3 regions of the Lysinibacillus capsici genome follow, and region 2 is predicted to be linked to each of the others. Evidence: riboswitches for the same ligand, from Rfam matches in the RefSeq annotation. Region 2 holds a riboswitch; each other region holds the start of a gene.

Region 1 (10,813 bases), 540 kb from region 2:
TTAAAAGAGCCATTATTATTAAAAATAAAGAATGGTCGCTTAGAAGAAGCAATCGGTCCTGATGGTCCACGACTACTGGCATTACTTGGTGAAGGCAATGGTAGAGTTATTGCTGAGTTTGGCATCGGAGCCAATAAAAGTGCTATCCTATGTGGCAATGTATTAGAGGATGAGAAGGTGTATGGGACCATCCATATCGCTTTTGGTAGTAATGCGCCATTTGGTGGAGCCAATGCGTCAGATGTTCATATTGATTGTGTTGTGAAAAGTCCTATCGTCTATTTTGACGGTCAGCAAGTAATTTAAAGAAAAGCGTGTCTTCCTATGAAGCACGCTTTTTTCATGCTTTATAAGACTGTAGCTTAGGGTTGCTTGTCATTGTAGGTTTACAATATAGTTAATATAGATAGGAATAGGAATGATGATTAAATTCTGTCCATAAAATAGAAGTAATGATGAAGAAAGTTACTTTTGTTTTGCAACAAGAAAGAACGTGAGGGTGAAGAGATGTTAACATTTACAGATTTACATGGCCTACAAGTAGATTTGAGTTTTACAAGAGGCGAATTTAAAGTAGAACCTAAACACGTCCTTGTCCTTTTAAAGTATGAAAATAAATGGTTATGTACTGTCCATAAACGACGTGGTGTAGAAGTGCCAGGGGGGAAATTAGAAGAAGGCGAAACATTAGAGGAGGCGGCGATTCGAGAAGTTTTTGAAGAGACGGGTGTTCATGTGAAAAATCTTCAATGGTTTGCAGAGTATGCAGTGTATGATGAAATCGTTTTTTGTAAAACCGTTTTCACTGCACAATTTTTAGCGCAAGAGGATATAGAATTTGATTTAGAAACGTCAGGCATGCTTTGGTTAACCGATGAAGAATTTGTTCAGCATCCTAACTTGAGTTTTCACATGAAGGATGATGGGATGAAGAAAATGCTGGAGGAGCTGAAACATCGTGACACACAATGGTGATATTATCGAAAAACGCCCCTATCCTTCACCAAATCCAGCTATAAGTTTAACGGAAATAACCTATCTTTCACAAGGCTTACGTATAAAAGGACTATTAGCAGAGCCAAAGACAGAGGGTACATATGATGGCTTTTTATATTTAAGAGGCGGCATGCAAAGCATTGGGATGGTAAGACCCTCTCGTATTGCACAATTTGCGGCGCAGGGCTTTATCGTATTTGCCCCATATTATCGTGGGAATCGTGGGGGAGAGGGTCGTGACGAGTTTGCAGGGGCAGACCGTTACGATGCGGTCTATGCCGTAGATGTACTCAAACAATTCTGCAATGACAATATCCATGTTTTTGGTTTTTCACGAGGTGGTATTATGGCTCTGTGGACAGCCATTTTAAGAAGGGATATTACTTCTGTTGTAACATGGGCAGGTGTTTCTGATGCAACGGCCACCTATTGGGAACGTACAGATATGCGAAGGATGATGAAGCGCGTTATTGGAGGAACACCTAATCGTGTACCAGAAGCATATGATGCAAGAACACCTCTTTTTGAGATAGAGCGAATAACAGCTCCCGTTCTTATCATTCATGGCTATCGTGATGAAAATGTGGATATTGAACATGCCAGACAATTGGCATTTTTTTTAGAGGAAGCAAATAAATCATTCGAAACTTGGTATGATCTTCACTATGCACATCAATATCCACCAGCAAAAAATCGTGAAACTGTCCGTGCTCTTTGCAAGTGGATGAAACAACAATAAAGCGTAGAGAAAACAAAAAGACAAAGGGAACGAATAATTTGTTCCCTTTGTCTTTTATATAGACGTTACTTTAATGGGCCACCAAGTGCAGTGATGGCTTCAGAAACGTTTGAGAATTTCTTGAAGTTTTCGTTGAATAAGCCTGCAAGCTCAGCAGCTTTTGCATCGTATGCAGCTTTATCTGCCCAAGCTTCACGAGGATTTAACACTTCTGAAGGTACTCCTTCAACTGCTGTTGGAATGTGTAAACCAAACACAGCATCTTGTGTTGTTTCAACATCTGCTAATTTACCATCGATTGCTGCACGGACCATTGTACGTGTGTAAGAAAGTTTCATACGGCTACCTGTGCCATATTCGCCACCAGTCCAACCAGTGTTTACTAAGTATACCTGTGCACCGTGCTCGTCAATTTTTTGACCTAACATTTCTGCGTATACTGTTGCAGGAAGCGGAAGGAATGGAGAACCGAAGCAAGTAGAGAATACTGGTTCTGGCTCAGTCACACCACGTTCAGTTCCAGCAAGTTTAGAAGTGAACCCACTTAGGAAGTGATACATTGCTTGTTCTTTTGTTAATTTACTGATTGGAGGTAACACGCCAAATGCATCAGCTGTTAGGAAGATGATTGTTTTTGGATGACCTGCAACAGAAGGATCAACGATATTTTCGATGTATTGGATTGGATAAGCTACACGTGTATTTTCTGTTAGTGAACCATCGTCATAGTCACAAATACGAGTTTCTGGATCAACAGCTACGTTTTCTAATACAGAGCCGAAGCGGATTGCATTGTAGATTTCTGGTTCTTTTTCAGCAGAAAGGTTGATTGTTTTTGCATAGCAACCACCCTCAATGTTGAACACACCATTATCAGACCAACCGTGTTCATCGTCACCGATTAGCTTACGATCAGGATCAGCTGATAACGTCGTTTTACCAGTACCAGATAGACCGAAGAATAACGCCACATCGCCAGCTTCACCAACGTTTGCTGAGCAGTGCATTGAAAGAATACCTTGTTGTGGTAATAAGTAGTTCATGATACCAAAGATAGATTTTTTCATTTCACCAGCATATTCTGTACCACCAATTAAAATAATTTTCTTTTCAAGTGATACGATGATGAATGTTTCAGAAGCAGTGCCATCAACCGCAGGATCTGCTTTAAAGTTAGGAGCTGAGATGACAGTGAAGTCAGCAACATGAGAAGCTAATTCATCTGCTGTTGGACGGATAAATAATTGATGAGCAAAAAGATTGTGCCATGCGTATTCATTAATAACTTGAATGCTTAATTGTGAATCTTTGTCAGCACCTGCAAAGCCTTTGAATACAAATAACTCGTCACGTTCTTTTAAATATTTTATTACTTTTACATATAGGTTATCGAACACTTCAGAAGAAATTGGTTGGTTTACTTTACCCCAGTCAATTTGATCTTTTGTGCTTTCTTCTTCTACCGTATATTTATCTTTAGGTGAACGACCAGTGTATTTGCCAGTTTCTGCACGAACTGCGCCATCTACTGTTAACATTGCTTCACCACGAGATGTAGCTTTTTCTGCTAATTGTGGTACTGAAAGTTGAACATTAATGTTACCGCCGTTTAATAATTCCTTCAGTTCGTTTGCAATTTCTACTGAATTCATCGATTAAATACCATCCTTTTTTATAGTATTCCCTTGATTTAGAGGGATTTTTTCTTAATTTCAAAAATAGTATAACACAATTGCTTAAATAATCTATACTAATTAAGAAATTATTTTAGAGTTTTTACCACTTTTCAATAAACTGACAAAAAATAATGTTTTTCGAGGAGAATACCATCAATCCTACTGTAATTAGGCATGAAAATTGAGCCACACATATGTTACCACAAGTAGCTAGGTATGTTGTAGGGATTAATTTGCTTCTATTTACATCATCATCCAAGTATGAAAAGTTTTTGTGTAATAAGTTCTTTCCTTTCTATACAGTAATACATAAGAAAATATTTGACAACGTTCGACCTTTTCAGTAACATGAGATTGAACGGATACTCTTATCCCGAGCTGGTGGAGGGTCAGGCCCTGTGAAACCCGGCAACCTGCATGAACTATTTCACGACATGCGTTGGTGCCAACCTGATGCAAGGGAACATCCCTTGAACGATAAGAGTGAAAGGTTACGCAGTCATTATTCCTTTCCTCATGTAAAGTAACGTGAGAAAAGGATTTTTTTATTGTTAAAAATTAATGTAAAGGTAAGTATATGTAGTTCTTTCCTTATTATAATGACGGATCTTTCGAAATCCTCGTGTTAAAAGCAGCAGTAACGGCTTGAGAGTTCAATCCTTAGGAGCGGACTTGACATGGGTAATGAGTACCGTATTCATACACAACTACTTATTGTAAGAGTATTTAGGAGGAAAACCAAATGACAAACCGTCGACTGTTTACATCAGAGAGTGTAACAGAAGGACATCCAGATAAGATTTGTGACCAAATCTCGGATGCCATTTTAGATGCTATTTTAGCAGAAGATCCAAATGCACGTGTAGCGTGTGAAACAACTGTAACAACAGGATTAGTATTAGTAGCAGGAGAAATTACAACTTCTACTTATGTAGATATTAAAGGTATTGTTCGTGACACTGTAGCTGAAATTGGTTATACACGAGGTAAATATGGCTTTGATGCTGAGAACTTAGCGGTGCTTGTGGCTATTGGTGAACAATCACCTGATATTGCTCAAGGTGTTGATCAGGCATTAGAGGCACGTGAAGGCTCTATGACAGATGCAGATATTGAAGCAATTGGTGCTGGTGACCAAGGCTTAATGTTTGGCTATGCATGTAATGAAACACCAGAGCTAATGCCATTACCAATTAGCTTGGCACACAAATTAGCACGCCGTTTAACAGAAGTACGTAAATCCGGTGAACTTGCCTATTTACGTCCTGATGGTAAAACGCAAGTAACGATAGAATATGATGACAATAATGTACCGGTTCGCGTGGATACAATTGTTATTTCAACACAGCATGATGAAGAAGCAACACTTGAACAAATTCAAGCAGATTTAAAAGAATTTGTTATTGCACCAGTTGTACCAAGTGAATTATTAGATGCTAATACGAAATACTTTATCAATCCAACTGGCCGTTTTGTAATTGGTGGACCAAAAGGTGATGCTGGATTAACAGGACGTAAAATCATTGTTGATACATACGGTGGTTATGCACGTCACGGTGGTGGTGCCTTCTCAGGTAAGGATGCAACCAAGGTAGACCGTTCAGCGGCATATGCAGCACGTTATGTAGCGAAAAACATCGTAGCAGCTGGCTTAGCAGAGCGTGCTGAAGTGCAACTTGCCTATGCGATTGGCGTTGCGCAGCCTGTTTCGATTGCTGTCGATACATTTGGAACAGGTAGAGTGAAAGAAAGCGAGATCGTTGAATGGGTACGCGAGCTATTCGATTTACGCCCAGCGGGTATCATTAAAATGCTTGATCTTCGTCGTCCAATTTATAAACAAACTGCTGCGTATGGACATTTTGGTCGTACAGATTTAAATGTACCATGGGAGCAAATTGATAAAGCAGACGCGTTACGAGAAAAAGCACGTTTATAAACTATTGAACTAAAGTAATGAAGTCATTAAAAAATTATTCTAATGTATTAATAAACAAAGGAGCAATATTGCTCCTTTTGTTTTTTTATAAAAAATACCTCGCTAGGATTCGTGAACGTATTCGGTACACGAAAACGCGAGGGATTTTTTCGTTGGTATTAATTTTTTTGTGTAGATTATTTATTTCTGAATTGATTTATAATATTGACCCTTTTCTGCGTATTCTCGTACGATGCGTTCCATATCCTCTTTATCCTCAGCATTTAATTCTCGGACAACTTTTGCTGGACGACCTAATGCTAGACTATTTGGAGGAATGACTTTACCAGGAGGTACTAGGCTTCCTGCCCCAATAAATGCACCTTCTCCAATCTCAGCTCCGTCTAAAATAATGGATCCCATACCAATTAAGGCATTTTTGCGAATTGTACAACTATGTAAAGTGACTTGGTGTCCAACTGTTACCTCATCTTCAATAATGAGCGGATATTTTGGGCTTTGGTGTAAACAGCAAAGATCTTGAATACTGACACGTTTACCGATAATCGTTGGGGAAACATCACCACGAATAACCGTATTAAACCAAATGGTTGTTTCGGCGCCAATTGTTACGTCGCCCGTAACAGTTGCGTAATCAGCAATGAAAACAGACGGATCGATCTTTGGCGTTTTATCTTTAAATGGATAAATCATGAAAATCGCCTCTTTTCTTTCTATAATGTAGTATTATCGTATCAAATACGCAACTTTATGGAAATATAAAATTAAAATATGCTATTTATTTCGATATAATCAAAGTGTAATTATTTTTTAGGAGGACTATGTAAATGTGGAAATGGGAAGCTGATGGACAAGCAAAAGCTGTGATTGCTATTCTTCATGGTGCTTATGAAAATCACCGTTGGTATGCATGGCTGATAGAAAAATTAAGATTAGAAGGCTTCCACATAGTCATGGGGGATTTACCGAATCATGGGGGTAATGCAAGGTTTGCTCGAGTCCATGATGAAGACTTCAAATTGTACAATAAGTATACAAGAAACCTGATTGAGAATGCTTTTTCATATAATTTACCAACCTTTGTAATAGGTCATGGACTAGGTGCAACATTAATCCTCCATACACTGCAAAAGAGACAATATGAATGTGCAGGCATTATTTTAACATCACCTTGGTTGCAACTAAAGCTATTACCAGGTAAATTAACAAATGCTTTAACAAGTCTAAGTGCGTTAACAGCCAATGTGAAACTAACACATGATATTACATTAGAGAAATTAACGCGTAGTGTTGAAGGCAGAGAAGAAATGAAAGATGAGGTACCGCTCATGTCGGTTGTTTCTGTGAAATGGTACCGAGAGCTTCAGCAGATGATGAAAAATTTAGTGATGCTGCCTAAAGGTGAAATGCCAAATATGCCTATGCTCATTATGACAGCTGAGAAGGATAAAATTACGGACACTCGCCACACCCGAAATTGGCTTCATCAACAGGAATTCACAGAATTTCAGTTTAAAGAATGGGCAAATTGTTATCATAATTTATTTCATGAGGGAGAGCGCGAAGAGATTTTTATGTATACACGAGACTTTATTAATAATGCTCTTCGAAGAATTGGTTATATAATTAAATAGGTTTATACCCTTCCATTTACTAGGTTACTTACTTAAATATTGTTACTCAAAAATAATATTGTAATTTTCTGAAAAGTGTAATACTATAATGAACTAAAGTAAGGTATTTTAAATTGGAGGGGTAAAATGGATGTAATTGTGGAGAAGTTGAATGGTATTTTATGGGGACCATGGTTTATTTATGGTATCTTATTGATTGGGTTATTTTTCTCAATTATCACAAGGTTCCTACAGGTAAGGCACATTAAAGATATGTTTGTTTTAATGTTTAAAGGGGAGAAATCGGAAAAGGGAATATCCTCTTTCCAAGCAATGTCTATCGCATTATCAGGACGTGTAGGCACAGGTAATATTGCTGGTACTGCGACAGCAATTGGAATGGGAGGACCTGGTGCTGTCTTTTGGATGTGGGCAATCGCTTTCATTGGTGCGGCTACCGCGTATGTAGAGTCAACATTAGCTCAAATCTATAAAGAAGAGAAAGATACAGAATATCGTGGTGGACCGGCCTTTTACATAGAAAAAGGAATGGGTCAAAAATGGTTTGCAGTTATTTTTGCTGTAGCTGCTTTAATTGCAATGTTAATTTTGATGCCTGGTGTGCAGTCAAATGCCATCGCAGGTGCTGTTGAAAACGCTTTTGGTTTGGATACATGGATCACAGGACTTATAATTGTTGTGTTACTAGGTGCTATTATCATTGGTGGTATTAAATCAATTGCAAACGCTGCTCAAATTATTGTACCATTTATGGCATTAGCTTATATCATTATGGCAATAGTCATTATTTTTATGAATATTTCACAAGTACCAACAGTTATCGGATTAATTTTTTCTAGTGCATTTGGTGCTCAAGAAATTTTTGGCGGGGTTATTGGTTCAGCGATTGCTTGGGGTGTTAAACGTGGAATTTACTCCAATGAAGCTGGTCAAGGAACTGGGGCCCACCCTGCGGCAGCTGCGGAAGTATCGCATCCTGCTAAGCAAGGAATTGTTCAAGCAGCATCTGTGTATATTGATACATTATTAATTTGTTCTGCTACCGCATTTATGATTTTATTTACGGGTATGTACAATGTACAAGATGAAAAGGCAGCTGAAGGCGCAGATCCATTTATTCATGTTGGAGAATTCAATAGTGGTGGGTTAGCTGGTGATGAGCAAATGACTTTTGCAAAAAGTATTGAAGCAGGAGCTGCGTATACACAATATGCAGTTGACTCATCATTACCTGGCTTTGGAGCTCCGTTTGTAGCCATAGCGTTATTCTTCTTTGCCTTTACAACAATTATGGCTTACTACTATATTGCAGAAACAAATGTTGCTTACTTATTTAGAGGTAGCACAGAAAAGGTATTCATCTGGATTGCCAAAATTGCCATTTTAGTTGCGGCCTTCTATGGTACAATCCGTACGTCTGGTCTAGCATGGGCAATGGGTGATGTGGGCCTTGGTCTGATGGTTTGGATTAACGTTATAGCTATTTTAATTATTATGAAACCAGCTATTGTTGCATTAAAAGATTACGAGAAACAGAAAAAAGAAGGAAAAGATCCAGTATTTGATCCTCGTAAATTAGGAATTAAAGGTGCAGATTTCTGGGTTGACTATAACGAAAAACGAAATAACAAGTAGATAAAGAGCAAGGCGATCAGCTAGTTTTATAGCAACTAGCTGATCGCCTTTTAGTATGTTCTCCACATTACTATTAAATAGGGTATTCTTTCATTTTCTCTAATGCAATGACAAATGGTGGATCATTTTGTTGATTAAGAAATGCGTATTTTAAGACATGGACATATTTTTGTGGAAGTTGACTTACATAATCAATGATCTTATCACGTTCTTCTTTTCCACCTGGATGTCCATGATAAATAACAAGAACAATCAAACCGCCCACTTTTAAGAGCTTTAATATATTTTCAATAGCTTGGATTGTTGTATTAGGTCTTGTAATAATATCATGGTTGCTACCAGGTAAATAGCCGAGATTAAAGATTGCCGCAGTTACTGGCTTGTGTACAAACTGTGTGACTTCTTCATGTCCTTTATTTAAAACGAGCGCTCGATGTTCTAAACCATGATCTAAAAGTCGGAGGAGTGTCGCGTCAACCGCCTCTTTTTGGACATCAAAGGCATAAACTTGCCCTTCATCCCCAACAAGCTGTGCCAGAAACAATGTGTCATGACCGTTTCCAGCAGTTGCATCAACAACTGTATCTCCCTCTTCTATATTATCTTTTAATAACTGCTGGGCATATTGTAAAACGCGTTGTAGTTTCATTTCGTAACCTCTGTCTTATACAACTTCCCTTGCCAGCTACCACGACGTTCAAGCTCAGCGTCAATGCCATTCAGTACTTCCCATTTATTGACACTCCACATTGGTCCAATCATTAAATCAATCGGTCCATCACCTGTAATACGATGAATCACCATCTCTGGTGGTAAAATTTCCAATTGGTCTGCTACTAGTTTTGTATAGACATCTTGATCTAAAAATTCTAGCATACCTTTTTCATATTGCTTCACCATAGGCGTTCCTTTTAATAGATGAAGTAAGTGGATTTTAATGCCTTGGACATCTAATTGAGCAACTGCTCGTGCCGTTTCCATCATCATGTCATAGTCTTCGAGAGGCAACCCATTAATGATGTGTGAGCAAACACGAATGCCATGCTTACGCAATTTTTCAACGCCTTCCACATACGTTGCATAATCATGGGCGCGATTAATAAGATTAGCCGTTTTCTCATGTACCGTTTGTAGACCGAGCTCAATCCATAAATACGTCCGCTCATTTAACTCTGCTAAATATTCGACAACATCATCAGGTAAACAATCAGGGCGAGTAGCAATAGAAAGACCTACTACACCTTCTTGCGCTAAAGCTGCTTCAAATTTTTCTTTTAAAACTGGCAAAGGGGCATGTGTATTTGTGTAGGCTTGGAAATAAGCCATGTATTTGCCATCCTTCCATTTCTGATGCATTTTGTCTCGGATTTCAGCAAATTGAACATCAATTGGATCTACCTTATTGCCAGCAAAGTCACCAGAACCAGCAGCACTGCAAAATGTACAGCCACCGAAAGCGACTGTGCCGTCGCGGTTAGGGCAATCAAAGCCTGCATCTAAGGCCACTTTAAATACTTTATGACCAAATTGGTCACGTAAATAGCGATTCCATGTATAGTATCTTTTCCCCTCTGAAGGAAAAGGAAAATTCGTCTCTGTCATTTATTTCACTCCTCTAACGCTCTATTCTATCATGTGCATTTCGTTCCGTCATGGGGTAAGGGTATTATCAAGATTTGGATAAAGAAAAATGGAAAAGAACAAAACTAAATATGATGGAAAATAGGATAGAAGTCTTGTAAAAAAGGTAAATTTATTTTCCTTGTACTTTTAAGTATTTCAGCATACACTAGCTATTTAGAGAAGCGAAATAATGGAGGTCATTCTATGCCAAAACGTGTTTGGTTTTTAATTATCGGAATGCTTGTGAACACAACAGGCAACTCTTTTTTATGGCCTTTGAATGCCATTTATATGCATGATTATTTAGGTAAATCTTTAGCTATGGCTGGTTTTGTCTTAATGCTGAATTCTGCTGCTGGAGTAATAGGCAATCTATTAGGCGGTTACTTATTTGATAGAATTGGTGGCTATAAAGCTATTATGCTTGGTATTCTGTTAACGATTGCTTCATTAATTGGCTTAACAATTTGGCATGGTTGGCCACATTATGTGTGGTTTTTAACGATACTAGGCTTTAGTGGGGGCATTGTTTTTCCGGGTATGTTTGCCTTAGCTGGAGCTGCCTGGCCCG
Region 2 (10,813 bases):
GCATAGAATCGTCATACAATAATGGTTCAATTCCTGATACCGCATGACCATGTGTTTTTTCCGGTAATTGACGAGGTTTTTCATCTTTTAAGACCTCACGAATGGCTGCAATATGAGCCGGTGTCGTCCCACAACATCCACCTACAATATTAAGCCAACCTTTTTCTGCAAAACCTTTTAATTTTTGCGATAGCGATTCTGGTGATTCGTGATAACACCCTTCTTCATCTGGCAAGCCAGCATTTGGATAACAGCTAATATAGCCTGTTGAAAGCTCTGCTAATGAACGAATGTGATCCGTCATAAACTCAGGTCCTGTCGCACAGTTTAGGCCAACTGATAATGGTTTAATATGCTCGATCGAAATATAAAAGGCATCGATTGTTTGCCCTGCAAGCGTTGTACCCATCGGTTCTATTGTTCCTGAAATCATGACGGGTAGCTCTTTTCCCGTTGATGCAAAAGCGCGCTTTACGCCAAGTGTGCCTGCTTTGACATTGAGCATATCCTGACTTGTTTCTAATAACAAAACGTCGGCTCCTGCCTCAATTAATGCCTTTGCCTGTACATAAAAATTTTCCTCTAGCTCATCAAATGTAATACCACCTGTTACTGATAACGTTTTTGTTGTTGGCCCCATAGCCCCTGCGACAAAACGTGGCCAATCCGATGTGGAATAACGATCCACTGCTTGGCGAGCAATTTCCACTGCACGCTTATTAATTTCTTCTGCTTTTGTGCCAAGATCATATTCATTTAACACAAGAGGCGTCCCACCAAATGTATTTGTACAAATAATATCTGCGCCTGCCTCTAGGTATTTATGGTGAATTTTTTCAATGACATCTGGTCTAGTAAGCACAAGATTTTCATTACAGCCATCAAGTTCCTCGCCACCAAAATCCTCTGCTGCTAAATTTTCATTTTGTAGCATTGTTCCCATCGCGCCATCAAGAATTAAAATACGTTTCTCTAATTGCTCTTCAATCGAGTGCTTAGCCATGTATACTTACTCCTTTTTTCTGTTCATCCAATTGCTCTATATATTTCATCAACTCTAATGTCACATCGTAACGTAAAAATGGTGTAATAAGGTAAATCCCATTGAAATATTGCGTAGCCACTTCTACTAATTCTTTTGCTATGGAAATCCCTTCCAATGTCGCCCTTTCCTTATCTTCTCCACATGCTTTCATTCTTGTTAAGGCATCTTCAGATAATTTGATACCTGGCACTTCATGATGTAAAAATTCAGCACTTTTATAACTCGTAACAGGCATAATACCGATATAAATGGGAGCTTGTAAATGCTTTGTTGCCTCATAAATCTCTACAATTTTCTCTTTCGTATATACTGGTTGAGAAATGAAGTAGTCTGCCCCATGCTCAATTTTATTCTCCAAGCGTTTCACAGCACGTTCTAACACACGGACGTTTGGATTAAATGCAGCAGCAACTGAAAAATTTGCTTTTTTACGAAGTGGCTTACCTGAGAAAGAGACCCCTTCATTTAATTGCTTAATTAATTGGATTAGCTCCATGGAAGATACATCATAAACACTTGTCGCACCTGGGAAATCTCCTACTTTCGTTGGATCACCCGTAACGGCCAACACATCATGAATACCTAAAGCATTTAACCCCATTAAATGAGATTGTAGACCAATTAAATTACGGTCTCGACATGTAATATGAGTTAGTGGGCGTACACCATGTGAGCTCTTCAACAATGCGCCCATTGCAATATTGCTAATACGTGGAGAGGCCAATGAATTGTCTGCCATCATAACTACATCTGCACCTGCATCATATAATTGCTTTGCTCCTTCAAGGAACCCGTCAATCTCTAAATGTCTAGGTGTATCCAACTCTACTATGACAGAGCGTTCACGTTTAACTTTTTCATGAAGAGGCTCATACTTTGTTGGCTCCGCTTCCCGAACAATCTCAATCTTTTTAGGCTTCGCATGCTTCTCCTGAACCGGTGATAACTCTTCTAAATACTTCTTTGCTGCTGCAATATGTTTGGGTGTTGTACCACAGCAGCCCCCTATTAAGCGCACACCTTGATCACGCAATTCAACAGCCGCTCGACCAAAATAATCAGCCTCTGACTCATAAACGACACGCCCATCCTCTAAGTCCAGAAGTGATGCATTCGGGTAGGCCGACATAAATGCCTTATGAGGAAGTTCTACACCTTCAAATGCCTGAATTGTATGGTGTGGACCTAGTCGACAATTGACACCAACAATATCCGCACCTAAGACTTCAAGCTCATGGAGAGCATTATTTAAAGACACCCCATTTTGTAAAACACCAGGCTCATGCATAGAAACTTGTGCAATAATCGGCAATTTTGTTTTTTCTCGTAGCATCTTTAAGGTTGCTGTTAATTCTTCAAAATCATAATAAGTTTCAAGTAAAAGGCCATCTGGATTCCCTGCAAGTAAGACTCTTGCTTGTTCTTCAATAGTCGCTAATATTTCATCCAAGGTTGCATCACTTTTACGAATTCCCCGAATACCACCAATTGTTCCTAAAACAAATTGACCGCCATCAGCCGCTGCTCGTTTTGCGATGGTGATAGCAGCTTCATTAAATTGTTGAACACGTGATTCTAATCCATAGCGAGCTAATTTAATGGCATTTGCACCGTACGTATTCGTTTGAATGATGTCAGCACCAGCTGCAATATATTCTCTATGAATCTTTTCAATTAACTCGGGTCTCTGAACATTCATTTCCTCATGGCAATACTCCAATCCATAGCCGTATAGCACTGTGCCTATTGCACCGTCTGCCGTCAATACATGCGTTTTTAACCTTTCAAGCAATCCCATAAAATTAGCCTCTCTTCCTATGTCTCTATATAATAAAAAGCCTTCTTTCATAAAAAAAGAAGGCTTTAACGATTCATCATTGTTGTTCCTTCTCATCTTCGACTCAACGGTCTTCTGGATTTAGCACCTGACAATAAAGTTGGTTGCTGAAGCTTCAATGGGCCAGTCCCTCTGCTTCTCTTGATAAGAATTAAGTATGAATTTTTTAAATAATTAAAAGAATCATATCGTTTACTGACGAATGAGTCAAGACTATTTCACATAACAAAGTTTTTTTTCACTTAAAAACTTAGAAATTGGCAAGTTCCTTTGCAAGCTCTTCGCCAATTTTTTTCCCGTTTTGAATGCAAGCACCAATACCTACGCCAAAATATGAGCACCCTGCAATCGATAAATTAGGATATTTCTCATGTAATTCTTGTAGTAACCCTTGTAATGCCTCACGATGCGCTAGATCATATTTAGGCATTTGATCAATCCATTTTGTTACATTCATAACGGTTGGCTGCTCTTCTATTCCTAGGCTCTTTCTCACATCTTCTAAAGCAACTGCTGCCAATTCTTCATCCGTCATGGCACGTAGTTGCTCATAGGCTGGATTGATGCTCTTATAAAAGAGTCGCACAAGTAATTTATTTTCTTTCGATGTATGCTTCCATTTACGACTAGTCCAAGTTGCTGCATTACAAGTAACGTCTGAATTATGGGAAACAATATAACCTGTTCCATCTGCTGGCAATTTAGCATCTGGCACATCAAAACCTAGATAGATAGTAATCGCTGATGCTGTCGTAAATCGATCAAAATAGCGGTTTAAAGATTCATCCTGTAGCAGATTTTGGACAGTATCGTTCGGTAATGCTAAAACGACATAATCTGACTCAATAATTTCACCATTAGCTAAGGAAATAGTGTATTTCTTATCTTGTTTTTGAACATTTAAAGTAGTAACACCCTTGATAATTTCTACATCGGATAAGGTTTGTTCAAGTCGATCAATTAAAGAAGATAAACCTTTTTTAAAGGATATAAATTTTTTGTTCGCTGCTTTAACAAATTGCTCACGATTCGCATCAAAGCCTTTAATAATACTTCCATAATCATTCTTATAATCAATCAAATACGGTAAAGTAGAGCCAATAGAAAGCTGATGTAAATCTCCCGAATAAACACCTGCAAGGACTGGTGCAATTTGATTTTTCACCAGTTCCTCTCCTAAATAGTAAGTTAAAAATTCACCGATTGAACTTTCCTTTGTGAAGCTATTGTTTGGCAATGTTAAATCCTTCAACGCTTCTTTTTTTCCTTGCTCGGAAATAAGTGTACTTTCCTCTAAGGATGCTAAACTCATCGGTATTCCAAAAGTTGAATCTGCCGGAATAGCATGTAACTCATTATTCGTATAAATATAAGAAATACCTGTTTCGTTGTAAACTAGTTCCGCCTCAAAATCAAGTTCCCGCACGAGTTCCATAACGCCTTGATGACGGGCTACAATAGAATCAGCACCCGTTTCCATGATGAAACCTTTTTCATGTGCTGAATATAATTTGCCTCCTAAATATGTATTTTTTTCTATAAGCACTAGACGAACATCTAAATTATGTTCCTTTACTTGACGTTGCAAATAATGCATTGTACATAGTCCTGTAATACCGCCGCCTAAAACAACAACTGTTTTCATCATAACCGCCCCTATTATTCATTCTTTCTACAGTATAATCTTTTTTTCATTGAAAATTACGTTAAACCCTTTACAAATTTAGCAAAAATAGAGCTATTTCTTCAGTGAAATAGCTCTTACTTTCTGAATCTCTATAAGATTGATCCTCTATAACGATGGCTTCACAACAAACATTTTAATAGGTACTATAGTGTTTATTACGTCTAAAAACATAAAAAATAGGATGTTGTTAATAGTCTATCCTTTTAAATTTTGCGCAAAGCTCGCTAATTTTTCTGCTGAATTTGTTACCTCAGTAAATGAAGTGCCTAATTCACTTAATATGCCTACAATTGCTTGTATTTTTGTTGCCATACACTCATTTTGATCTTTTGCCTCTGTCATGGCTCCCAATATACTCGTAAATTGGCCTTCAGTTTGTAACATATTTTCTTCACCTGCTGCAACTTCATCTTGAATATTTGTCAAAGAATACTCTAGTTTCTCTGTTCGTTCACCTGTCTTTTTCAATAACAAAGCCACTGCTGTAACAGATTCTTTTGTCTGAATTGATAATTTACGTACTTCATCGGCCACTACACTAAAGCCCTTTCCCGCTTCCCCAGCACGTGCTGCTTCAATTGCAGCATTTAAAGCCAATAGATTTGTTTGATTCGCAATATTGGTCACAACACTCATGATTGTTTCCATTTCCTTAGACATACCTGATAATTGTTCAATATTTTCTTCTATATCATGAAGAGAATGACTAATATTGAGCATATTTTGTGATTGATTTTTTAAACGCTCGCGACCCTCAAGTGCTTGGTTTTCAGCCAGTGTAGACACATCGAGTGATTTTTTTGCCAAATGTTTAATTTCGTCAGATTGCTTACTTAAGCAGGAAAATGAATTATTGGTTTCCTGTGAGATAGCTGCAAGTGCTTCCGAAGAATCTACAATCTGTCGTTCAATCGCTTCTTTTTCATGAACCATTTTTTCTTTCAGTTGTTCCACAGTGTTTTCAAAAGCTTCTAAAACGAGTTGTTGCTCAAAATTACAAATTTTCGATATAGCTCTGATCGTATTAAATTGATCTTGTGGAAATTCTATATTTTTTTCGACTAAATCAATAAATGATATCGATAAATCTTGGAATGCACAGATATACCACTGTGTTCTAAGCCCAATGTGGACATGCACCTTTGCAATTTTTACACGCCTTTGGTAATACATCTCATCAATGGTTCCGTTAAACATTTCAATAATATGTTGCCGTAATGTTACTTTAAGCTTTTCTACAGAACTATGATGACTGATAATATCTACCAAATGATGCTCTGTTCCAATCATGTTGTAAAAACGGTTTACGATGTGATCTACATTATCCATAACTATTGGCTGGAAAGCTTTTAAATATTGTAAGTCGTTCTTCTTTAAGTTCAGCATTTCAATTTGCTTCGCCATCGATTGACGAGAGGACAAATCCATTTTCACTGTGTATTGCTGTAAATCCAATACCTTCGTCTTTCTCTGTTTTTGAAAAATCACACATCTTCCCTCTTTCATTCCGTTTACTTGCATCAGGCTGAGAAACATCAAATCCCTTTTAACATATTGATGGATACACGAAAAAATACCGATAAAATCAGATTAGTCTGATTTAATGGTTACATTCAATAGCGCAATTCCTTATGACAGACTTCCTCCAAAAGTATGTCGGGTACCCCTTTACTCAATTTATCCTAAGATCATATGCTTTCAGCAAACAGATATAGTCACTCCATGACTATCAGTAAATTATTTACGTATGCTTCTTTTCAAAATCACTCATATACATTAATCATTTTATAAATGACTGTCAATCTTATAAGTACCATTTTTTTACACAAAATATATAAAAAGTCCTTGTTGTTAAATAAAGCGTAATAAACAATAAAAAAGCTACCACAATATTATTGGGTAGCTTTTTTAACTATTTTTTTGTTTATTATGCTTACTTGTTTTATATTTATTCTACTTTTTTATTGATCATCTTCAAATTTCACTATACTAATATTTTTTCCCCTCAATCATCATCTATCTAAATACTCGTAAAAAGCAGTCTAATTTAGACCAAAATACTCACGAGTTGCAGCATTATAAATAATTCTAAAAACCTATGTTTTTTTAACACTAAATTTACAATCCTTTAAGTTCCTGTAATATTTTAGCTGCTTCTTCGGATCCTGCATCTGCCGCGAGTCCAAACCATTTAATAGCTTCTTTCAGATTTCTATCTAACCCTGTATCTTTATTAAAAATATGCCCTAACTGTAGCTTGGCTTCCACATCTCCTTGAAGTGCGGCCTGCTTAAACCAATGAATACCTTTTTCGAGATTGCGAATTCCAGCCAGACCATTACTCCATATATAACCTAAATCATAAAAGGCATCTACATGATATTGCTCTGCAGCTCTTTCATACCAAAACAGACCACGATTGACATCTTTCACTTGGCCTAAGCGACCCTCTAAATAAATTCCACCAAGTCGATATTGTGCTTCCACATACCCTGCCTCAGCTGATTTTTTATAGGCGTTAAAAGCCTCTTTCACATCTACCTCAACACCTAGCCCCTGCTCATAAATAATCCCTAACGTAAACATTGCCTCTGCCACATTCTTTTGTGCAGCATAATCAAACCATTTCTTTGCTAATGTATAATCCGTTGAGACACCCTCGCCATTAAAGTACATATCTGCTAAATTATTGGCAGCATCCGCATGTCCCTGTAAAGCTGCTTTTTCATAGTATGAAAAGGCAAGGGAATAATTTTCCTCCATACCTATGCCCCCGAAGCAAAAATTCCCAAGCATATATTGAGCATCTGCATTTCCTTGGGCAGCAGCTAGCTCAAACCATTTCAATGATTTTTCAGGTTGAAAATGTTTACCCTCTCTAGAATTATAGTATTCGCCCAGTTGATATTGGGCATCACCATCCTGCTCTTCAACCGCTTCCTTATACAAATCAATAATGAGCTCATGATCTAAGTCCTCTTCATCTAGAACAGCAACTTGTTCATCTTGATGGCGAAAATACCATTCTACAATATCAAGCACATCATCTACTACTTCTATACTGTTTTTTAACGTTTCTAGCGAAGAAATTTGCCAAATGAGTATATAGATAGGCTGTGGAATGGCATCGCGCAAGACATCATCATATTCTGCCAACAGCGTTAATACATTCTCCTGAATCGATTGAGATTGCACTGTATGGACAATCTGCAAATGACGTTGTTGCTGTTCTTTTAATAATCCTCGTACTACTTGATACAGTATTTTCTGCAAGGCTGTTAGGTTAACTTCAGCGAATGTAAGTAATTTTATATTTTGAGCAAACCACTGATCTTGAGTTTGTGTAAGATTTTGTAGGGAAATTATTCGTTCTTTATTTCGCTTGGCTAAAATTTGCTCGTACATTATTTTCCTCCCTTGCACACTATGTAAAAAACTGCCTTACCACTATTATATGGAAGACAGTTGAAGTTTGGTTACACATATGCTCTCAATAGTAAGCCTACGATAAGCGTAATAATTAAAAATACTGTGACATGGGTCCATTTATACATGGCTAATAAGCCTATAAATTCCCGTGTAAATGCATTAGGAACATAGTAAAAAGCAGTTTTTGAGCCAATTCCCTCGGCATCTAATGCTGCTTTCCTAGCATAAATACTTGCGCGAAACACATGGAAATTATTCGTAACAAAAATGGAACGATAATTCTCTCCATGAGAATGGTGGTCCATTATTTGCTTTGAAAAGATCATATTTTGTTCTGTATTGGCTGAACGATCCTCCATTACTATCTTGTCAGTCGGAATATGATGTACTTCTATTAGGTATTGTTTCATTGCATATGCTTCTGATACCTTTTCATCATTTCCTTGACCACCAGAGACAATGATATAAGGCTTCATCTCATACTTTATATATTGCTTTACTGCTTCATCTAAACGACTTGCTAAAAGCGGAGGTACTGTATCGCCAATTAACCCTGAACCTAATGCAATAATGTAATTTGGTTCATAACGTATTGGTGTAAGAAGATACAATATTGAATAAGCAAGAACACTAGTATATAAGAACATTGTATAGCCAAAAATCAAAAACGCATAGAAGAAAAGAATATGCCAAAATACATTTTCAATTTCAATAAAAATGACGAATACATACCATATCATCATAATAACAAAACTTAGCCCCAATATAGCTAACATTAAGTTACGAAATTTGCGTCCTTCCTTTTCCAATAATACTTTACTATTGAAAAACATGGCTATCGATAAAATAAACATAATGCTTGGAAAGCTTCCTAATATAATGAATATCCCCATTTCGGAAATAATCCCCTGATCATTCGGTAGCAATAAAGGATAATGAATAATGAACGCTCTGACAATATACATACCTATCAGGCCAAGGGCTACCGCGTTAAGAAATCGCCTTTTTTCTGTTAGGTACAAAATAATAAAAATGGTAAGGAAGATTGATAAAGTTAGTAGCATTTTTTCACTCCTTTCTATTGTATAATTTCTGCAATCATTACATCTGCCACTATTTGTCCATATTTTTTGATATAGCTTAATTTTTGAAAGCGTTTGTTTTATTTTTTAATATAGTTCATGTAATATTACTATATAAGAACTAGTTTATGATTAGATTAAAAATTATATTGGAGGAATGTATGTAATGAAAAAAATTCTTGCCGCTCTTTTTGCAGCGACACTGATATTTTCAACTGTTGGTGCAACATTATTTATTTCTGATACGCCAACGGCAGAAGCTAAATCCTATAAATCGGGTAAAAAGGGCTTCTCTAACAATAATAATAGCTCGAATATCCAAAAATCGGATACTACTAAAGATCAAAACAATGCAACAACAAATAAAAACAACTCAACATCTACTAATAAAGCAGATACTCCTAAAAAAGGTGGCTTTTTCTCAGGTGGTCTGATGAAAGGATTAATGCTTGGTGGACTTGCTGGATTATTATTCGGTAGTCTATTTAGTGGTATGGGTATACTGGGAAATATTTTAGGTTTACTTATTAATGTCGCAGCAATTGTTGTTATTGTGATGCTTGTTGTGAAGATAATAAATATGTTTAAAGATAACAAGCGCAAAGAGGAAGCACAATGGCACAAATAATCAACGAACAAGATATTATTAATGCTATTTGTTTATCTCAAGCCTACTATCAAAACATTCGACCCGAGGATGTTCTTGTTGAATTGACTTACGAGGATGATGCAGGCTTTGGTGCGGAGGTCGAAGTCAACGGTCAAATCGAGGTGCTTAATACAGCAGCCATGATTGGTGCCTTACGTGTTTGGATCAAGGATGTTCTACACGGTGATCCATTCTCAACAGGGATTGAACTTGTTTTAGATGACGAAGAAGGCATTATTGCCAAACTATCATAAAAAAATAGCAGTACAATGAATCGTCCAAAAGAATTCATTGTGCTGCTATTTTACTTTTTCAAACGTTTTTTAACCTCTTCTTTTTCTTCTTCATTAAGAGAAAAATCTACGATAGAGCGTCCCAGCATTAATAACATGATAAACATTACTCCTGTACCAACAATTAAATAAATCATTGTAAAAACTTTAGAATAAGCCGTTGTTGGAAATAGTCCTGTTTCGACTCCAGTTGGAATTAAGCTCACTACAGCAAAATACATGGCATCCAACCAGTACCACCCTTCTGTCCCCTTGTAGAATAGAGTGCCTGATAGAATGATTAAAAATAGTGTAGTAAATAATGATAAGAACTGTGGACGTTTAAAGGACCTCCACAAACCTTTTACTAATCTTTTAGCAGATAATATAAATGACAGCATCCCATTCTCCTTTATTAATGGACGTACAACAGCTTAGTTAGACTATACTTCGTTTTTTACGAAAACGTCAAAAGGTAGAGGAGACAATTCCCCTACCTTCTAATTATTATTGAATGAGTAGCTGACTAAGATTGGTAAATATTTTAGCTGCTTGACCTCTTGTTGTGACAGCCTCAGGTGAAAATTTCCCTCCATCCCCTGTCACAATTTCTAATTCATACAGCATTGTGATGGCACGTTTGGTTTCTGCATTATAAGAAGCAACATCTCTAAATGGCACATTGCCTTTTGCAATATACGGCTGATTAGATTGCTGTTCATAGGCGCGATGAATCATTAAAGCTAATTGAGCACGTGTCACAGGGTGTCCAGGCTTAAACTTCCCATCGGTTCCTTTAATAAGACCATGTA
Region 3 (10,813 bases), 2.3 Mb from region 2:
GAGCTCCAACAAGACCCATTATTATGTATTGTTTCGGATAAAAGTCCATTGTTTGATAAGACAGAAATTGATATCGTAGATTTAGAGGATATGCCATTTATTATGACTTCCTATAAAGGGACAAATGATGTCAAGGTGCTATTAGAGCAATATCATGTCAAGCCGAATATCCGCTTTGAGCTTTCTGAGGAGGTAGGGATTCTTTCCATGATTTCTCATCATTTAGGGATCAGTATTTTACCTCAGTTGGTTATTCAAAATTTACCGCCAACATTGAGAGCGATTCCATTAAAGCAAGGTGGCTACCGAACGATTGGTATTGCCATGAAACACCATGCTTCGCCCGTCACAAAGAAATTTGCAGAGATATTAAGTGCTTGGCTAAAAGAACAAAACAGCTCCCTAAAATAGTGGCTATTGAAGCCTATCCTTACATTACGTTAAAATAGTATTTGTATATATTTCAGAAAATAGGTGAGTGTATGGGGACATTACAGGGCAAAACCGTACTCATTACAAGTGGGGGAACACTTGAAAAATGGGATCGTGTACGAGGTCATACGAATTTATCAAAAGGCACAATGGGGTGTTATTTAGCAGAGGCGGCGCTGGCTACTGGCGCTAACGTAGTATACATGCATGGTTACTTTGCACAGCTCCCAGAAAACCAAAATGATATGACATTGATACAATTTGAAGGCATAGAGGATTTAGGACAAAAGGTGCGTCATGCAGTTCAACAACAACATGTCGATATCGTTATTATGGCGGCTGCGGGCTCTGATTGGGTCATTGACAAAGTATATGATCAATCAGGTAATTTAATGGAGGAAACGGGGAAAATGCCTTCTGACGAACCACCTATTATTCATTTTAAAAAAGCACCAAAAGTATTAGGTCAAATTAAGGGATGGCAACCGAATGTAACGTTAGTAGGCTTTAAGCTCGAAGCAACGAATGATGAGGAATTCTTGTTAGCTCGTGCCAGACTGCGTATGGAAACAGCCAATGCACAATTTATGGTAGCAAATAGCTCTCAGTCTTTATATGGGGGGGATGAACCTCATTGGATTGTACCTGCTGATGGACAGCCTCTTAAAGTAATGGGCAAGCAAAAAACAGCAGAAGCTTTAATGATGTATTTACAAAATCAATAAATGTGAACTGTGTAGAGAAATAGTTCTACGCAGTTTTTTCTTGCCTAAAAGGTTAGCATCCTATAATATTTACTTAACGTTCGGTAAAAAAGGAGGGTAATAATGGGAAATAAAGAACAAACTTTTCGAAAGATTATAGAAATTGCTTATGGGATGTTTGCGGAAAATGGTTTTGAAAAAACAAGCTTAGCAATGATTGCTACAGAGGTCGGTATTTCAAAACCAGCCATTTACTATTATTTTCAATCAAAAGATCAATTAATCGCTTTCATATTTGATGAATTGTATAAAGAAATTCAACATGATGTCGCTGTGGATTATAAAGAGCTTTCTTCCGCTAATTTTAAGGAGGAATTACTTAAGCTAGGCTATCAATCTATTGAGGCACAGGACAAGGACCCTTATTTTAATAAAATATTTAATCAATATGTACTATTAGCGGCTCGCGATGAAAACTATAAAAGACAATTAGTAGAGCTAGAAACCAGCTTTTTAACAAGCTTTGTTACTATCCTACGATATGGCGTACAGCTAGGCGTGTTAGAGGATACTCCCCATATAGAAGCGAAGGCACAGATGCTAGCCCTGGTCTATGATAATATCGGTAATTTCATGTTAACAGGCAACCAATTGAACTATAGGGCTATTTGGAAGGAGGCTGTACATAGCGTTATTCAAGGGGGCAAAGATGACAAAAAGAAATGATGATCGGCGCATTGAAGGTCTTGATTTTGCAAGAGCTCTCGCCATGCTTGGCATGTTCATTGTCAATTTTGGCGTTATAACAGGTTCTACAACGAATGGTTCAACATGGTTAATTGCCTTCCAACATCTTTTCGAGGGACGTGCTTCAGCCGTATTTGTCATGCTAGCAGGAATAGGGACAGCCTTCATGACTCGTCAGGCTAGAGAGAGTAAGGACCCAATCCTTCTTCGTCAAAATCGACTTACTTTGTGGAAGAGGGCGCTTTTGTTATTTACGATAGGGATACTATTATATGCGATCGGCTGGACAGGAGATATATTACATTATTATGGCGTGTATATGTTTGTTGCTGCTTGGTTGATTGCCCAATCCAAGAAAATGATGATCTTCATAATCGGTGCCATCCTTATCCTTTCACAATGGCTCCAAATTCAATTTAATTACCTTGCTGGTTGGCATCCAACATATGTGTTACTAGAGTATCTTGATTTTTGGACACCAGCTGGATTTATAAGAAATTTGATGTTTAATGGCTATCACCCTCTATTCCCCTGGATTTGCTTCTTTCTGATAGGTATGGTGATAGGCACATTAGATTTAACAAATCATACATTAAAAAAAAACTTACTGGTGACAGGTTTATTGCTAGTCATCATGACTGAGACTTGTTCAACGTTATTCATTAAGATGACAACCATTCATTTATTAGATGTAGAGAGTGCATTGTATTTATTTGATACAGGACCGATTCCACCGAATATGATGTATGTCCTATCTAATTCGGCTTCGGCTATTGTCATCATTGTGGGCTCCATCTATCTTGTAGAGACATGTAAAAATAAAGTTATTCAATCTTTCATATTAACAGGACAAATGTCTTTAACGCATTATGTTGGCCATGTTGTTATAGGCATTGGAATACTAATTATTTGCCAAAAGCTGGAGAACCAAACACTTGCTTTTTCCATGCTGTATGCCTGCTGTTATTTTTTAGGATGTGTCTTTGTTTCAGTATGGTGGAGGGCTAAACATCATCGAGGCCCACTTGAATTCATGATGAGGAAATGGAGCTTGTAATAAATTAATGGAGTGCCATCTATTTCTCACTGACTAGGCATAAAATACTTTAGGTATAGGGAGTCTTTTAATCTAAACGACATATTGCATAGTATTCAACTAGGTTTTCTAATATTTTGTATTGACATTCCTATAGCAGAATTATAGAATTATTTTCAAGAAACGCAGTACTCTTATCAAGAGAGGTGGAGGGACTTGGCCCAATGAAGCCTCGGCAACCGAAAAACAGGTGCCAAATCCAACAGATGGTGTCTGAGAGATAGGAGGGGCTATCAATCAGTTTGATGCGTTGGCCTCTTTATGAACAATAAGGATAAAAAAGAAGGGGTGTATCGTATGGCTCAGTCAGTAAAAGTAGATGATAAGAAATTAGAGGCAATTGCGAAGGCGATTCAAAATCTTGAATTTGGTGAAGTGCATATTACGATTCAAGATGGTGTGATTGTGCAAATTAATAGGCTTGAAAAGCAGAGATTTCCGCAGAAAAAATAACCATGATTTCAGTAGAACTTATGTCAAACGGCCACCTATAAGCATGAAGGATTTCCTGTGCTTACAAGTGGCCCTTTTTTTGTGTAAAGGCTAGCTATAAAAGCTTTTTGGTATGGGACCGATATGACGGCGATGATACAGCAAGGGCTCTTTTTGAGCATTTGTAATATCTACGACCTGCCCTATAAAAATGGTATGGTCACCAGCATCGATTTGCTGAAATGTTTTACATTGTAAATTAGCTGCTGTATCATGTAAAATCGGTAGTCCTAAAGAGGAAGTGGACCATGTTGCTTGTGCAAAGCGATCAGGGATTTTACTAGCAAATAGTGTACATAAATGCTCTTGATCACTCGCTAAAATATTGACCACAAAATTTGGCGCAGTCGTGAAATAGGGATGGAGCTGAGATTTTTTATCGAGTGACCACAAAATAAGGAGCGGGTCGATTGAAACAGATGCAAAGGAATTGACGGTTAAGCCAATCGGTTTTGTGTCATAACATGTCGTGACAACTGTTACGCCTGTAGGGTAATTACCTAATGCCAATTTAAAAGCAGCTACTAAATCTGTCATTCAAATCACCTCTTTATGAAATTAGTGAACGGAGTTTGTAGGTAAACGAAACTTTTTTTCATATCCTACTAGTAACTCCTTTTCTTGAGTAAATTTTAAACTAATCAAACATACAGGTAAAGGTAATGGGGAAAGAAAGGGGAATGGCCATGACTTTATATTTTGATCATCTGGTTCATCAAGTGGAATCACCAGAAAATATAAAGGTTTTCTTCAATAAACGAAATGTCCATACAGTGAATGGTGGGCAGCACACGATGTGGGGGACTTATAATACGTTAAGCTACTTTGGCTTAAGCTATATTGAACAAATTGCTATCTATGATCGTGATTTATTTGAGCAAGCGGCACAATACCCATATTCCCTACATTATACGTTTAAACGTGATCAAGAGCGCCAGGGATTTTCTCGAATTGCTCTGCGCACAAAAAATATTGAGGAAGAGGCTCGACGATTGCGAGCATTGGGCTATGAAGTATATGGACCTGATGCATGTAGCAGAACAAGACCAGATGGCACGGTGGTAGAATGGAAGCTACTGCATTTTGGTAAGCCAGATCTGCCAATTGATTTTCCATTTTTGATTGAATGGGCGGAGGAAGATGAAGAACGCTTTGTTCAATTAAAAGCAAGTGGTGCCATTGATGTCAAACAGGCTATAACGATGGAATCCGTCCAATTCTACGTCAAGGACATGCAGGCAACAGTACAGCTGTGGCAAGATGTGTTACAGCTACCAGAGCCTACGCAATATGAGCAGTATATGTCACTACAGCTACCGAATATGCGTTTAGATTTCTATAAGGAAGAGAGTGCGATGACAATGACACTCGGTCATGTCAAAGAGGGACCATTTGGTGTGACATTAAAGGATCCTAAACGAACAAAAGAAACATTAGTTTGCCCTGGTGCTTTTTATTGGATAAATCGATAAGGAGAAAAGGCTGGGCCATAACTAACTGGGACCTTCATTAAGCCGAATAATCTTTAAATTAACAAAACATGATAACTAGAAAAACCGAACTATTCCAAAACACTTCGTGAGCATTTCAGTGGATAGTTCGGTATTTTTGTTGGCTGAAACACTTTTGCCCAGCCACTTTACATAGTGTCGAAAACAAGAACATCCATAGAATTTCTGATGCAGGCTACTTGCTTTCCTGTTAGCGGGCCGCTTCCTCCGCTATCGCTACAATCCACTAACTTTTAGCAAAGGTGTTCACTACTCATTTATCGAGAGGTGTTGTCACTCATCACTTTTCTACTATGAAAAAACAAAAGCCACTTTTTTAGAATGGTTGATTGGAGTGCAGCGTCATTCCTAGGGGATTTAGCGTTACAGAGGAGGCTCTGGAGCGAAAACAATCCTTCACCTTGCTAAAAGGTTTTAGCTAGTGACATGATCTTTATTCAACAGTATGGAAAAATCCACTTCATCTGAGAAGTGGATTTTCGTTGCCAATTGTTATTCGATGGTCATTTTTTTCGGTGTTTCTGTACCTGTATACCAATCAAACTCAATTTCAAATGAATGCTTGTCGCCCTTTTTGGTATAGGAGTATTCGATTTTGAGCTGTTCACTTGGGCTGACAACTGTTGGCTCTGTGCCTTGAACAAAAGTGAATTCACCATTTTCTTTAAGCTTTTTTGCAATCGTTTCCAGTGTTGCCGCAAATTCTGCTACACTTTGTCGTTCTTTATGCTTCAAAATAACTTCAGTCATGGGTTTATTTTGTTTATGCATCGAAATCCCTCCTTACGTATAATTACTTCTATTATAACATGGAGGAGGCATTCAGCTTATAAAACAACACAAAAAGCAGATGAGGAAAACGATGCATTTCCTAATCCGCTGCTAATCTGGAACTACATGGATAGCCCCATTATGCTTATAGTTTTACAACATTTGATGCTTGGGGTCCACGATTGCCTTCCACAACATCAAATGAAACCTTTTGACCTTCTTCAAGTGTACGGAAGCCTTCCTCCTGGATGCCCGTAAAATGAACAAATACATCTTCGCCATCATCACATTCAATAAAGCCATAACCTTTTTCATTATTGAACCACTTTACGATCCCCTGTTGCATAAGCATTCGCCTCCAATGCGCTTGAATGTAAAATAAAGTTAAATAAATGGTGCTCTCATTGTGAAAATGTGAAAAAAATGCATTTTCTCTTAGAACATACAGGAATTGAGCAAAGATGTCAATTGATTGACGAAATGCTTGTATATCTGGCTTTCTTTTTTTTCACAATTAAGACTATAATGGAAATGAACAACATAGAAAGTAGGATGCCAAATGACAACGAAAAATCAACCATTATCAGATTTAGAAATCGCTAGTCAAGCAGTGATCAAACCTATTACGGAAATTGCCAATGCTGCGGGTATTCCAGAGGATGCTCTTGAGCAGTATGGACGCTACAAAGCAAAGATCGACCCATTAAAAATTATTGCTCAGGGTGAGGATGCAAAGGTAGTATTAGTATCAGCTATAAGTCCAACCCCTGCTGGTGAAGGAAAGTCGACTGTGACTGTTGGACTAGCAGATGCCCTTCATCAATTAGATAAGAAGGTGATGGTCGCATTACGTGAACCATCATTAGGTCCAGTCATGGGCGTAAAAGGTGGCGCAACTGGCGGAGGTTACGCACAAGTTATACCAATGGAGGATATTAATTTACATTTTACTGGCGACCTTCATGCGATTACAACAGCTAACAATGCTTTATCCGCATTTATTGATAATCATATCCACCAAGGAAATACACTTAACATTGATCCACGACGCATTATTTGGAAGCGTGTCATGGACTTAAATGATCGTGCCCTTCGTAAAGTAGTGGTGGGATTAGGTGGTCCTGTTCAAGGCATGCCGCGTGAGGACGGCTTTGATATAACGGTTGCCTCTGAAATTATGGCAGTATTCTGTTTAGCAACAAGCATTGAGGATTTACGTGAGCGCATCGCTAGTATTGTGATTGGCTATACTTTCGAGCGTGAGCCTGTCTTTGTGCGTGATTTACAGGTAGAGGGTGCCTTAACACTATTATTAAAAGATGCCTTTAAGCCAAACCTAGTTCAAACATTAGAGGGAACACCTGCTATTATCCATGGTGGTCCATTTGCGAATATTGCCCACGGCTGTAATTCTATTATGGCGACACAAACCGCTCGTAAGCTAGCTGATATTGTGGTGACAGAAGCGGGCTTCGGCTCTGATTTAGGTGCTGAAAAATTCATGAACATTAAAGCTCGTAAGGGAGGCTTTAAACCAAGCGCAGTTGTCATTGTAGCGACAATTCGTGCATTAAAAATGCATGGTGGTGTTCCGAAAACAGCTCTTGTAGGTGAAAATGTGGAAGCACTCCTACAAGGAATTGAAAACTTAGCTAAACATGTAGATACAGTTCGTACATTTGGCGTTGAACCAATTATTGCCTTAAATCGTTTTATCACGGACACAGAGGCTGAACTAGAAGCCGTTCTGAACTGGTGTCAAGAAAATCATGTTCGCATTGCCCGTACGAATGTCTGGGAAGAGGGCGGTAAAGGTGGTCTAGCCTTAGCTGAGCAAGTACTAGCTGTGCTAGAGGAAGAAAACAACTTCTCTCCTTTATATGATGTCACAGAGTCGATTGAAGAAAAGGTACGTACGATTGTGCAAAAGGTGTATGGCGGGAAAGATGTACAATTTACAGACCAAGCCAAAAAACAAATTGCCCAAATCGAAAAATTCGGCTGGGACTCTCTTCCAATTTGTATGGCGAAAACCCAGTATTCTTTATCAGACCAACCAAGTTTACTTGGTCGACCAGAAGGCTTCACCATTACAATTCGTGAAGTGATTCCAAAGCTTGGTGCAGGCTTCTTAGTTTGTCTAACTGGCGATATTATGACAATGCCAGGACTTCCAAAAGCACCAGCTGCTCTACGCATGAATGTCGATAATGAAGGACATGCGGTAGGATTGTTCTAAACGATATTAAAGCTGCCTAACTTAAATGGGCAGCTTTTTTTGATAATTTTGGTAAGTATCGTTCTAGAATCATCAATTGTTTACAATGCAAATATGGTATAAAAGTAAAATTTAGGGTGATTACTTTATCCACCCCTTGAGTAAAAATTCGAAAAAATTAATTTTTTTAAGATTCTAGTGAAAACTAGGATCTTTTTTATGTTCACAAAAATCATGAGAACTTTCCTTATAGAAATGTGTTTGGTATTTTTTATCTATATTTATCTGATATTGGAAAGATAGAGCTGATTTTTACAAGGAAGGACAATTGTCAAATGAATTTTTATTTAAAAAATACATTGAATTTTCTTTTTCTTTTAAATATAATTTATTTAATTCTAATTCGGAACACTGTACCGATAATAGGAACACGGAGGGATGAAGTCTTGAAAATCGCAACAGATATTGGCGGTACTTTTACTGACCTAGTTTTCACAGATGAAAAAGGAAATCTTCATTTTGATAAGGGACATACGACACCTGGTCACTTTGAGGATGGCATATTAAATGTATTAGGACGACATGTAACGGAAGATTCTTTCATTGAATCATTTATTCACGGATCGACGGTTATCATCAATACATTAACGGAAAGAAAAGGGGGCGTAGTTGGGTTAATTACAACAAAGGGTTTCCGTGATGTTATAGAAATTGCTCGTGGAAATCGGCCAGACTTATATAACTTTAAATATAAAAAGCCAGAACCATTTGTAGAGCGTTATTTACGTCAAGAAATCGATGAGCGAATTGATTTTAAAGGAAATATTATGAAAGCGCTTAATACCGAGGAAGTTGACGAGATCGTTTATAAATTTAAGGAGTTAGGTGTTGAGGCGATTGCCATTTCCTTAATACACGGCTATAAAAATCCAATTCATGAACAACAGTTAAAAGAAGCCATTTTAAAAATTTGGCCTGAAGTATATATCACACTTTCAAGTGAAACGATTAAAGAATACCGTGAGTATGAAAGAACAAACACAACAGTCCTTAATTCTTATGTAAAGCCAATTGCACATGCCTACTTAAAAAGTCTAAAAGAGAAATTAAGCACAATTGGCATTACAGACCATTTAAAAATTATGCAATCGAATGGCGGGACTACAAGCTTTGATAAAGCAATGGAGCTACCAATCAACCTCGTTGAATCTGGACCTGTAGCAGGGATGTTTGGGGCAGCTAAATTAGGCCAACTTTTAAATGAATCGAATATCATAGCTTTTGATGTTGGTGGGACGACAGCAAAATGTTCGCTTATTACAGATGGCAAAGTCAATGTCACAACAGATTACTATATTGAAAGAAATGAAAAATTTGCGGGCTATCCAATTAAAACACCTGTAGTGGATATTGTGGAAATCGGAAATGGTGGTGGCTCCATCGCACGTGTAGATCAGTTTGGCTCATTAAAGGTTGGACCAGATTCTGCTGGGGCAAATCCAGGGCCTGTAGCATATGGCTTAGGGAATACACAGCCAACAATTACAGATGCCAATGTTTATTTAGGAAGATTATCCTTAGAAAACTTTGATAACCCAGTATCCATTGACAAAGTGGAGGAGGCTCTTATTGAAGGCATTGCGAAACCATTTAATGTGTCAGCAGAAGAAGCAGCACAAGGTATTTTAGATATTGCAAACTCTAATATGTTAAATGCACTGAAGCTGATCTCTATTCGTAAAGGCTACGACCCTGAAGACTTTACAATGGTGGCATTTGGTGGTGGTGGTCCACTACATGCGATGAATTTAGCAGAAGAACTTGGTATGAAAAAAGTCATTATTCCTTATGGCTCATCCGTCTTCTCAGCATTAGGAATGATGATGACCGAATATCGACAAGATTACATTCAAACAAGTTTAATGAACTTTGACAAAGATCATCTTGCGGTTATTCAAGAAAATATTGATCAAGTGATTGCCACTGCCTATGCAGATGCACCATTATCAAAGGATCATTATTATTTTGAAATTAATTATGATTTACGCTACAAAGGTCAAGAGCATGCCGTTAAATTAAATGCATCAGCTATTTTGCTTGATGAAGAGGGGTTACTTGCATTAGCTGAAGCCTTCCACATCAAACATAAACAAGAGTTTTCTTTTGATTTACCAGCTACACCAATTGAGTTAGTGAACTTACATCTTACAATCTACGGGAAAGATGAGGCGGTTCAATTCAAAGAGCTAGACTTCTCTCATATTGACAATTCCACATGTATCAAGGCACAACGCAATTTATATGTGAAGGGAACAGGTTGGGTAACGGTCAATGTCTATGACCAACAAAAATTAGTACCTGGCTATGTCATTACAGGTCCTGCCATTGTGGAAAATCCAACATCTACGGTCGTAATCAATGACAAGCAATCGATAGAAATTGATCAATACGGCAATTTGATTGTAGAGATGGAGGGGAAATAAAACATGAAAAAAGATGTTTTTGCAGTAGAAATTATTCAAGATTCATTGCTAGCTATAGGAGATGAGATGTTTGTTGCTCTAGCACGCTCTTCTATGAGCCCAGTTATCTATGAGGTATTAGACTATGCTTGTGGTTTAACAGATGCCAAGGGTAATTTAATTAGTCAAGGAAACGGTGTAACGAGTTTTATTGGGATGTTAAGTCCAATGGTACAGCGTGTAATTGAAAAGTTTGATAATGGGAAAAAACTACACGAAGGTGATGTCATTATTATCAATGACCCTTATGTTGGAGGCGGCTCACATTTATCGGATGTGGGCTTAGTTCTCCCAATTTTCTATAACGGTGAAATTATTGC

What was found. A riboswitch is a leader RNA that binds a small molecule or an ion and turns the genes downstream of it on or off. The one in region 2 is predicted to bind S-adenosylmethionine.
Region 1: linked by a shared signal. The riboswitch ahead of metK (methionine adenosyltransferase) and the one ahead of LCP48_RS20525 (bifunctional homocysteine S-methyltransferase/methylenetetrahydrofolate reductase) in region 2 are both predicted to bind S-adenosylmethionine.
Region 3: linked by a shared signal. The riboswitch ahead of LCP48_RS08480 (YezD family protein) and the one ahead of LCP48_RS20525 (bifunctional homocysteine S-methyltransferase/methylenetetrahydrofolate reductase) in region 2 are both predicted to bind S-adenosylmethionine.

Annotation. Positions count from the first base shown of each region.
Region 1 covers NZ_CP084108.1:3,604,484-3,615,296, reverse strand. The annotation lists gene LCP48_RS17720 (aminopeptidase) at 1-306, shown strand, start outside; gene LCP48_RS17715 (NUDIX domain-containing protein) at 508-975, shown strand; gene LCP48_RS17710 (alpha/beta hydrolase family protein) at 959-1,735, shown strand; gene pckA (phosphoenolpyruvate carboxykinase (ATP)) at 1,801-3,387, opposite strand; SAM riboswitch class I at 3,777-3,895, shown strand; gene metK (methionine adenosyltransferase) at 4,154-5,350, shown strand; gene LCP48_RS17695 (gamma carbonic anhydrase) at 5,531-6,043, opposite strand; gene LCP48_RS17690 (alpha/beta hydrolase) at 6,178-6,984, shown strand; gene LCP48_RS17685 (alanine/glycine:cation symporter family protein) at 7,111-8,619, shown strand; gene LCP48_RS17680 (tRNA 5-(aminomethyl)-2-thiouridylate-methyltransferase MnmM) at 8,693-9,268, opposite strand; gene LCP48_RS17675 (tRNA modification radical SAM protein MnmL/YtqA) at 9,265-10,221, opposite strand; gene LCP48_RS17670 (MDR family MFS transporter) at 10,447-10,813, shown strand, end outside.
Region 2 covers NZ_CP084108.1:4,143,811-4,154,623, forward strand. The annotation lists gene metH (methionine synthase) at 1-1,003, opposite strand, end outside; gene LCP48_RS20525 (bifunctional homocysteine S-methyltransferase/methylenetetrahydrofolate reductase) at 996-2,843, opposite strand; SAM riboswitch class I at 2,933-3,033, opposite strand; gene LCP48_RS20530 (protoporphyrinogen oxidase) at 3,133-4,527, opposite strand; gene LCP48_RS20535 (globin-coupled sensor protein) at 4,765-6,057, opposite strand; gene LCP48_RS20540 (tetratricopeptide repeat protein) at 6,688-7,974, opposite strand; gene LCP48_RS20545 (YdcF family protein) at 8,046-9,062, opposite strand; gene LCP48_RS20550 (hypothetical protein) at 9,247-9,708, shown strand; gene LCP48_RS20555 (DUF2653 family protein) at 9,696-9,983, shown strand; gene LCP48_RS20560 (ion channel) at 10,034-10,402, opposite strand; gene LCP48_RS20565 (S-layer homology domain-containing protein) at 10,509-10,813, opposite strand, start outside.
Region 3 covers NZ_CP084108.1:1,781,608-1,792,420, forward strand. The annotation lists gene LCP48_RS08460 (LysR family transcriptional regulator) at 1-411, shown strand, start outside; gene LCP48_RS08465 (phosphopantothenoylcysteine decarboxylase domain-containing protein) at 483-1,157, shown strand; gene LCP48_RS08470 (TetR/AcrR family transcriptional regulator) at 1,260-1,862, shown strand; gene LCP48_RS08475 (DUF418 domain-containing protein) at 1,846-2,940, shown strand; SAM riboswitch class I at 3,111-3,206, shown strand; gene LCP48_RS08480 (YezD family protein) at 3,277-3,432, shown strand; gene LCP48_RS08485 (flavin reductase family protein) at 3,523-4,008, opposite strand; gene LCP48_RS08490 (VOC family protein) at 4,158-4,943, shown strand; gene LCP48_RS08495 (amphi-Trp domain-containing protein) at 5,475-5,753, opposite strand; gene LCP48_RS08500 (cold-shock protein) at 5,899-6,099, opposite strand; gene LCP48_RS08505 (formate--tetrahydrofolate ligase) at 6,313-7,992, shown strand; gene LCP48_RS08510 (hydantoinase/oxoprolinase family protein) at 8,418-10,454, shown strand; gene LCP48_RS08515 (hydantoinase B/oxoprolinase family protein) at 10,458-10,813, shown strand, end outside.